3 regions of the Shewanella sp. K8 genome follow, and region 3 is predicted to be linked to each of the others. Evidence: predicted binding sites of a transcription regulator. Region 3 holds the regulator's gene; each other region holds the start of a gene.
The links. The regulator sigma-54, encoded in region 3, starts transcription at its own class of promoters, with help from an activator protein. The targets are predictions, from matches to a motif close to GTTGGCACGNNNNTNGNNT.

Region 1 (3,127 bases), on a different contig from region 3:
TGATATGGTGATAAGCGATGTGCAGATGGAAGGTATCGGCGGTATGGGGCTGCTGGATTATCTGCGTCAGCAACATCCGCAGCTGCCGATCCTGTTGATGACAGCCTATGCCACCATCGACAATGCCGTCAGCGCAATCAAGCTGGGGGCCGTGGATTATCTCGCCAAGCCGTTTGCCCCTCAGGTATTGCTCAATCAGGTGAGTCGCTATTTACGTCCCAAGGTGGTTAGCGGCGGCCCAGTGGTGGCCGATGAAAAGAGCCTGGCCTTGCTGGCACTGGCGCAGCGGGTGGCCGCCTCAGAAGCCTCTGTGATGATAAGTGGCCCCAGCGGTTCGGGTAAAGAAGTGCTGGCTCGCTACATTCATCAGCACAGCCAAAGGCCTGACGGGCCTTTTGTGGCGATTAATTGCGCCGCCATCCCGGAAAATATGCTGGAAGCCACCTTGTTTGGCTACGAGAAAGGCGCCTTTACCGGGGCTTATCAGGCTTGCCCCGGTAAGTTTGAACAGGCTCATGGCGGCACTCTGTTGCTCGATGAAATTTCCGAGATGGAGCTGGCATTGCAGGCCAAGCTGCTGCGGGTGCTGCAGGAGCGCGAGGTTGAACGTTTGGGAGGCCGCAAGACCATCAAGCTCGATGTCCGGGTGCTGGCAACCTCCAACCGGGATCTGAAAGAGATGGTGGCCAAGGGCGAGTTTCGCGAAGACCTTTATTACAGGATCAATGTGTTTCCGCTTGCCTGGCCGGCACTGAACCAAAGACCGGCGGATATCATCCCGTTGGCCAAACATCTGTTGGCGCGTCACGCTGAAAACGCGGCGATTAACCCGGTGCCAGTTCTCAGCGATGCTGCGGTGCGACGTTTGTTGGCCCACCGCTGGCCGGGGAATGTCCGTGAGCTGGATAATGTGATCCAGCGGGCGTTGATCTTGAGTCAAGGGCAGATAGAAGCGGGCGATATTATTATCGATTTGCAGGATGTTGCTCTGGGAGAGACCACGGCCCCGGAAACGCCTGAAGCGCTCGGTGATGAGCTCAAGGCTCAGGAGCATGTGATTATTCTCGAGACTCTGGCCCAGTGTCAGGGCAGTCGCAAACTGGTGGCAGAGAAATTGGGGATCAGCGCCCGCACTCTCAGATACAAGATGGCGCGCATGCGCGAGATGGGCATAGAGGTGCCCGCCTGAGTCATCTCCAAAGCGGCCGTTAGGCCGCTTTCCAATTCCATTGTTTTTCTTCAGGCCCTGGGTGAATTCAGGGCGTTTACTTAGCTTAACTTTGACTATTCCATTTTTGGCAAACTAATTGCATAGAGTCTGGTAACCCAGATTTTTCGTCAATTCGCTGACGACAGGAGTGAGAAGATGCAAATAGGTGCCAATTCTTTATTGCAAGAAATGCAATCACTTAAAGGTGAAATTGCCCCAACGGGATTTCAGTCTTCGCCTGTACGCCAGGTGGGCAATACCACAGGAACTGATTTCGGCCAATTACTGGCCCAGGCCGTAGGCAATGTCAGTGAGTTGCAAAGCACATCATCCAATCTGGCCACCCGGCTGGAGATGGGCGACACCACAGTGTCTCTGTCTGACACTGTCATTGCCCGCGAGAAAGCCAGCGTCGCATTCGAGGCCACAGTGCAGGTGCGCAACAAGCTGGTCGAAGCCTACAAAGAGATTATGAGCATGCCTGTTTAAGGCATGCTTGCATCACAGATCCCGGATAACAGGAACGCACCGTGAGCACAGAATTAGTAGCAGGATCCAATGTTTCCGCCGGTGGAACAACGCTGGAAGGGGTCCAACAGGAAAACAAGTCGGGTGTATTGGGCTCCCTCGGGGGAGTGGATATGCTGCGGCAGATCACCATGATCCTGGCATTGGCTATCTGTCTGGCTCTGGCGGTATTTGTGATGATCTGGGCCCAGGAGCCAGAATATCGGCCACTGGGCAAGATGGATACCCAGGAGATGGTGCAGGTACTCGATGTGCTGGATAAGAACCGGGTACCGTACAAGATTGAAGTCGATGTGATCACTGTGCCTGAAGACAAGTATCAGGACGTGAAGATGATGCTGAGCCGCGCCGGCATAGATTCCAGTGCCGAGGCCAAGGATTATCTGAGCCAGGATTCCGGCTTTGGTGTCAGTCAGCGGATGGAACAGGCCAGGCTGAAGCAGAGTCAGGAGATGAACCTGGCGCGGGCGATTGAAGAGCTCAATAGTGTCAGCCGTGCCAAGGTGATCCTGGCGCTGCCGAAGGAAAATGTGTTCGCCCGCAATCGCGCCAAACCCAGTGCCACAGTGGTGGTCAATACCCGTAGGGGCGGTTTGGGACAGGAAGAGGTTGATGCGATAGTCGATATCGTTGCCTCAGCGGTTCATGGCATGGAACCCAGCCGGGTTACAGTGACAGACTCCAACGGCCGCTTGCTGAACTCAGGCAGTCAGGATGGGGTATCTGCCCGCGCCAGACGCGAGCTTGAGCTGGTGCAGCAAAAAGAAAACGAATACCGCACCAAGATTGACTCGATTCTGATGCCGATCCTCGGTCCGGAAAACTTCACATCCCAGGTGGATGTCAGCATGGACTTCACCGCGGTCGAGCAAACTGCCAAGCGTTTCAATCCGGATCTGCCATCACTTCGCAGTGAAATGACAGTGGAAAATAACAGCGTTGGTGGCAGCAGTGGCGGCATCCCCGGAGCCCTTTCCAATCAGCCGCCGATGGAGTCCAATATTCCTGAAAACGCTGCCGATGCTACAGAAAGCAGCAGTGTTACGTCAGGCAACAGCCATAGGGAAGCGACCCGTAACTTTGAGCTGGATACCACCATCAGCCATACCCGTCAGCAGATAGGTGTAGTACGCCGGGTCAGTGTCTCAGTGGCGGTCGACTACAAGGCAGGTGCTGCCGGTGAAAATGGTCAGGTCGCCAGAGTGCCTCGCACAGGTGAAGAGATGGCCAATATCCGTCGCTTGCTGGAAGGCGCCGTTGGCTTCAACAGCCAAAGGGGCGACATGATAGAAGTGGTGACTGTGCCCTTTATGGATCAGCTGGTTGAAGACCTGCCTGAGCCACCTCTGTGGGAGCAGCCCTGGTTCTGGCGGGCGATGAAACTCGGCA
Region 2 (3,127 bases), on a different contig from region 3:
AGATCGGCTTCGACCTGGATCTCCACATCTACCTGGAATTGCTTGAAAGATAGCGCTACAGCATCGGCAAATTCCTGCAATACCTGGGGTAGCAGCATCTGTTCGTGCACGTCATTGCCTTGCTCGGCAGCAATCGCCTTGAACTTCTGGATCAGGTTACTGGCGCGGGTAATGTTACTGATGATCAATTCACAGCTCTGTTGATATTCGTTGAGAATGGCATTGAGCTCTTCCAGCGTAGCGCCATCGTTTTGCAACAGTTCAACCAATTCATTGATATGCTGCAGCTGACTACTGGCAGCGGTGAGGCAGATACCTATCGGGGTGTTTATCTCATGGGCGATGCCGGATACCAGACCGCCGAGCGCGGCCATTTTCTGCTGTTCGACCATCACCTGTTGAGCCCGTTCCAACACCAACAGCGACTGTTCAAGTTCTTTGGTTTGTTCTTTGACCTGCCTTGCCAGCTCATCTTTATAACTGCGTTCCAGTTCCAACAGTCTTTCCCTGTCACTCAGAGCTTCTTGCAGTTCGTAGCGGGAGCGGTTCAACTGGGTGAAGGAGGCGCGCAGCTGTTGCTGCATCAAATTGATGGCCAGGGCAACCTGGGTAAATTCATCCTGTTTGTCCCGGCGCTTAAACTGCAGTGGTTGATAATCCTGCTCCAAATCGAGCTCTGAGCAGTACTCACTCAGTTGCAACAGGTGCCGGGTAATGGTGGCCCAAACCAGATAGAGAATGAAACCGGCCACCAGAAAGGTCTTGATACCATTGGCCAGTAGTATCAGTAAGGCCTTGTTCACCAATCTGTCGTAGATTTTGGAGAGATCGGCTTGAACTCTCAGCTCACCGACATTGAAATTCTGGCTGCTGGTCTTGTGCACCAGCGGAAAGCGCTTCTCTATTACACCTTGGTCTCTGTACTCGCCGGCGGTCCATTCTTTACCACTGTCATCTTCTATGACCACATAGCTGGTATCCGGCAGTTGGTTGAGACCGTTGAGTTGGGTCTTGATAAGCCTTTCATCTATTACCCAGATACTTGCCGCCAGCACATCCAGGTTGGCTTTTTCAATATTGGCAAACTCATCGTTGATTCGGCCAATGTCACCCTTGTAATCGGAAACCAACTGCAAACCTGTGGTCACCAGAGTGATCAGTGAGCTGAACAGGATAATAGCCAGAGTCAGCCTGCGGCCGATGGGACTACTGATGAGCTGCTGCATAAAACCGGGCATTAATTTCAACTATCTTAAGTGCTTGCTGTGGATAGCTTTAAGCATAGCTTCGCATCTGACTTTCGCGGCATTTTTTGTTGCCGCTGATGGCAAAGTTCACTGAGCAATCCTGGCACTGGTTTTGCTTGATTAGCGGTTGGAACAATTTTCTGACGCTGGATAGAGCCATGAAGAGACTGAAACTTGAGGTATTGAAAGAGGGCAAGTTCAAGGCCGCTGCATTGCAACTGACACTGTGGGTGCTGCTGATAACCACATTGCTGCTGTTTATGCCAAAGTCCTTGCTGGCCCTGTTGCATTTGGAATCCTGGGTAGACACCAATGCCCATTATATTGGCCTGACACTGCTGCTGGCCTTGGCCTATATTGGTGCGCTGGCCGTCAATCTGTTGTTGGATGAAGCGATAAGCCGTTTGAGTGAGCGCCGGATCAACGAAATGATTGAAGAGAAAGTCAGGTTACTGGATCCCGCCGAGCGTGCCCTGTTAAGGGAGTTCTTCCTGCAGGGAGCCAGTGTTTTGACTCTGCCGCAAAATGAAACGCCGGTGCAGGCACTGCTCAAGGCTCACATACTCGAGAGCCTGGGAAATGAACGCCATTACGCCATTCAAGGCCCCACAGCCGAGTACAAGATAGCCATGGCTGCCCGTAAGCATCTGAACCGCAAAGTATTGCGTTTACCATCCGGAGAGCCCAGCCAGGAAGAGCTGCAGCATCTTATCAAGGCAAGACCGCAATTTATCAATGGTATTGCCCAAGTGCGGAAACATGCCGCTTGAAGACGGCAAAAAAGAGGGCAGCCACAGGCTGCCCAAGCAATACTCAAAAACGTCATTGCATTTAAAAGAACATGGAAATCAAAGCTAAGGCTTTGCTGACTTTACAATAAACATCCACATAATGTAGGAGATGATCCCGATCGTACTGAAGATAACTATCATCGACAGTAAACCTATGGGGTTTCCGAACATTAGATCTAACCAGAATGCCATCACTGAAGTCCTCTTTCTTGTAAAGTCAAAGCTAAACTAACCAAATTTGCTTCGGCCGGAGCTGATCTCGATCAACAAATGTTGTCAGAGTTGTTAATCGGGTAAATCAGCTTGTTAAAACATGAGCTTTATCATGTTTTGCTTAAATTAGCCGGCTAAGGAGCAACGTAAGTGTTCCCTAAAGGGAATAGGATCAAAGGCTAATATTAATTACTACACTAAAGGAGTAGGGTGGCTTGGCCTGCGATTGTTCATTGGCAAGGAGCGTGCGATGCAAACATCCCGAGGTCTTTTAAAACTGATATTAAACCAGTGGCAGTTTTATCCGCTGTTGCTCTTGTTGCTTTTCCCCCTGTGGAGCCTGTTACACGGCGCCAGTTATCTCGCCTTTGCTTCTCTATTGGTCGCCTTGATAGTGCTGGCTTGGCTCGGTGCCAGACAACTGTCCAATCTCAAGCGCCTGGAAAACGCCGCCCGTCATCTGGGAGAAGGCGATCTCAGCTATCAGTTGTCGGAACAGGATGCCGGCATGTTCCATTCTGTGGTCCACGGTATCAACCGTATGGGAGAGGACGTTGGCCGCACCATTCTGTCTTTGGTCAATACCGCAGATGCGATGAAGAGTGTGGCCATGGATATCAAGTCCATCAGCGATGCCGCCCATATCGGAGTGGAGGAGCAGGAAAAACAAGCGGAATTGGCAGCGACCGCCATGACCCAGATGGTTTCTACTGTGCAGGAAGTCAGCCGCAATGCTGCCAGTGCCGCCAATGCCGCAGAAGAAGCCAGGCAGGCGGCCCGCAGTGGCGACCAAACTGTCAGGCAGGTGGTGCGGCAGATAGATGATATGTCGGCTCAGGTTGGGCAAACTCAGCAAGTTATTGCCCGCCTGGCGGA
Region 3 (3,127 bases):
GGCAGAAAGCGCACATCAAACATGAAGTCGGCTTCCTGGGGCATACCATGCTTAAAGCCGAACGACTCGAAGTTGATCACCAGTTCTTTATCGACGCTGCCAAGCAGAATTTCCCGCACTGTGTCACTGAGTTCATAGATGTTCAGCGCCGAGGTGTCTATGTAGTGATCCACCAGTTTCGACATGGGTTCCAGCAGCTTGCCTTCGAGCTTGATGGCGTCCTGTAGTGAGACTTTGCTCTTGGACAGGGGGTGCAGTCTGCGGGTTTCGCTGTAGCGCTTCAGCAGCACTTTATCGGAGGCGTTGAGAAAGAAGCTGGTCAGTTGGGTGTTTTCCGGCAAGGCCGCCAACTGTTGTTCCAGCACCTTTTCCTGATCCGGCATATTGCGCACATCTATGCTGATGGCGACCAGATCATTGCTGCCACGGAGGTTTTCCAACAGGCTGCCAATCATGGGCAGGGGGAGATTATCCACACAGTAGTAACCCAGGTCTTCGAGTACCCTGAGGGCAACGGATTTTCCGGAACCGGAGCGGCCTGAGACTATGGCGAGTTTCATCCTGTGATCACCTGATAGAGTTCTGTTTCGTCGCTGGATTTTCGCAACTGCTTGAGTATCGCCTTATCGCTGAGCTTTTCAGCCATGGCGGATAGGGTACTCAGGTGTTGCTGACATTGATCTGCGGGCACCAGGAGGGCGAACAGTATGTCCACCGGCTGGTTGTCTATGGCATCGAAGGCGATAGGCTCTTCGCATTTGACCAGCACGGCAATCGGCTCTGTAATGTCCGGTAGTCTGCCATGCGGAATCGCAATACCATTACCTATACCTGTGCTCCCCATCTTTTCGCGGGCCAAAAGGCTTTCAAAAATCGCTTGAGAGGAAAGGGTGGGGTACTGGGCGCTGGCGAGATCGCTAATCAGCTCCAGTACCTTTTTCTTACTGCCCGGAGTGGCACAGGTAGTGCACTCCGGCCGCAGGATGGTACTCAGTTCCATCGTTAGTGTTTTGTCAGCTTTTCTTTGTGTTTAATGACCTGACGATCCAATTTATCAATCAGAACGTCGATGGCGGCATACATGTCGGCATGTTCAGAAGTTGCATAGACTTCGCCGCCTGTGAGGTGGATCTTGGCTTCGGCTATCTGTTGCAGTTTTTGTACATTGAGCACAACGTGCACATTATTGATCTGTTCGAAATGGCGTTCAAGTTTAGAAAACTTACTTTCCACGTAGTCACGCAGTGAGTCGGTGATCTCGATATGATGTCCTGTCAGGTTGATTTGCATAGAAAGATTCCTCCAATTTCCAACTGTGGATTTATAAACTCTTACGCTGGTTCGACGGTGGTATCATCATAGCCTCGCGATACTTGGCTATGGTGCGTCTTGCAACGTTGATTCCCTGTTCTGCCAGAAGTTGCGCCATCTTGCTGTCGCTCAAAGGCTTCTTCTGGTTTTCCGCTGCCACGAGCTTCTTGATAAAAGCCCTGATCGCCGTGGAAGAGCATTCTCCGCCATCTTCGGTGCCGACATGGCTGGAGAAGAAGTACTTCAATTCAAATATTCCCCTGGGGGTATGCATATACTTTTGAGTGGTGACCCTGGAGATGGTCGATTCATGCATCTCGACCGCCTCGGCAATATCGTTGAGCACCATGGGTTTCATGGCCTCTTCACCATATTCAAAAAATCCCTGCTGGAACTGCACTATACAGTTGGCCACCTTGAGCAGGGTGTCGTTGCGGCTCTCCAGGCTCTTGATAAACCATTTGGCTTCCTGAAGATGACCACGAATAAACTGGCTGTCTGATTGACTGCGGGCGCTACGGGCCATGGCAGCATACTGCTGATTGATCCCGAGTTTGGGCATACAGTCCGGGTTGAGTTCCACTACCCAGCGGCCGTTTTTCTTCCAGACGCTGACATCAGGGATCACATATTCCTCGTCCATCGGCTGCACCAGCAAGCCGGGGCGGGGATTGAGACTCTGGATAAGGTTGATGGCGTCACGCAGCTGATCTTCCTTGAGCTTGGTCTTGCGCATCAGGGTGCGGAAGTCGCGGGCGGCAATGAGATCCAGGTGTTCGTCAATCAACAAGCGGGCGTCGGCCAGATGCGGGGTGTCTGCGTTGAACTGTTGCAACTGGATCAGCAGGCATTCGCGCAGATCTCTGGAGGCGATGCCGACAGGATCGAAGTGCTGGATCCGCTTGAGTACTGCCTCGACTTCATCGAGCTCAATCTCAGGGTTGCCCATGGCTTCGAGGATCTCCTCTGTGCTCTGGGTCAGATAACCCTGCTCGTCGATGGCATCAATAATGGCGGTGGCAATGGCGTCGTCGGTATCGGAAAACGGGGTCAGGTTCTTCTGCCATTCCAGATGTTCATAGAGCCCTTCGCTGGTTTCACCCTGGAAGGGCATATCATCTTCACGGCCCATGGCCGGCCCCGAGGCACTGGCGGCGGTAAAGACTTCGTCCCAGGTGGTATCCATAGGTAATTCATCCGGCATAGACTCATTGTTCAATGCCTCTGAGGTTTCTACCGTGGAACCATCTTCCTGCTTGGCGCTCAACTCGCCGGCGTCGTTTTCCTTGTGGTTGTCGTCGATAGCGTCATCCTGGTTGTCCTCGGCCATTTCCAACAGAGGGTTGGCTTCCAAGGCTTCCTGGATTTCCTGCTGCAGCTCAAGGGACGACAGTTGCAGCAGGCGAATAGCCTGTTGCAACTGAGGTGTCATGGTCAACTGTTGACCCAGTTTGAGCTGGAGTGACGCTTTCATTATACCGCTAATCCCTACTCGTTATTTTTCAAGGAAAAAATTCAATAATAACAAACTATAATACCCGGAATTGCCACCGGAAGACATGATCCTAACTATAGCCTGAATTGTTCGCCTAAGTACACAGCGCGCACTTGCTGGTTGTCCAAGATTTCAGCGGGTGTGCCCTCGGCGATCAACTGCCCATGGCTGACTATGTAGGCTCGCTCACAAACGTCGAGTGTTTCGCGAACATTGTGGTCTGTGATCAGCACCCCCAAACCGCGGGATTTAAGCTGTTCGATGATTTTCTTGATATCGATAACTGAGATGGGATCCACACCGGCGAACGGCTCATCCAGC

Region 1: a site for sigma-54 is predicted at 1,295-1,313, ahead of fliE (flagellar hook-basal body complex protein FliE). Genes of this name have one in related genera too.
Region 2: a site for sigma-54 is predicted at 1,347-1,365, ahead of ON072_RS08185 (superinfection exclusion B family protein). Genes of this name have one in related genera too.

What each region holds. Positions count from the first base shown of each region.
Region 1 covers NZ_JAPEHY010000031.1:23,663-26,789, forward strand. The annotation lists gene ON072_RS15980 (sigma-54-dependent transcriptional regulator) at 1-1,189, shown strand, start outside; gene fliE (flagellar hook-basal body complex protein FliE) at 1,367-1,699, shown strand; gene fliF (flagellar basal-body MS-ring/collar protein FliF) at 1,741-3,127, shown strand, end outside.
Region 2 covers NZ_JAPEHY010000011.1:101,417-104,543, forward strand. The annotation lists gene ON072_RS08180 (sensor histidine kinase) at 1-1,238, opposite strand, end outside; gene ON072_RS08185 (superinfection exclusion B family protein) at 1,406-2,017, shown strand; gene ON072_RS08190 (DUF3149 domain-containing protein) at 2,102-2,230, opposite strand; gene ON072_RS08195 (bacteriohemerythrin) at 2,502-3,127, shown strand, end outside.
Region 3 covers NZ_JAPEHY010000045.1:9,681-12,807, reverse strand. The annotation lists gene rapZ (RNase adapter RapZ) at 1-560, opposite strand, end outside; gene ptsN (PTS IIA-like nitrogen regulatory protein PtsN) at 557-1,000, opposite strand; gene hpf (ribosome hibernation promoting factor) at 1,003-1,290, opposite strand; gene ON072_RS19005 (RNA polymerase factor sigma-54) at 1,322-2,785, opposite strand; gene lptB (LPS export ABC transporter ATP-binding protein) at 2,881-3,127, opposite strand, start outside.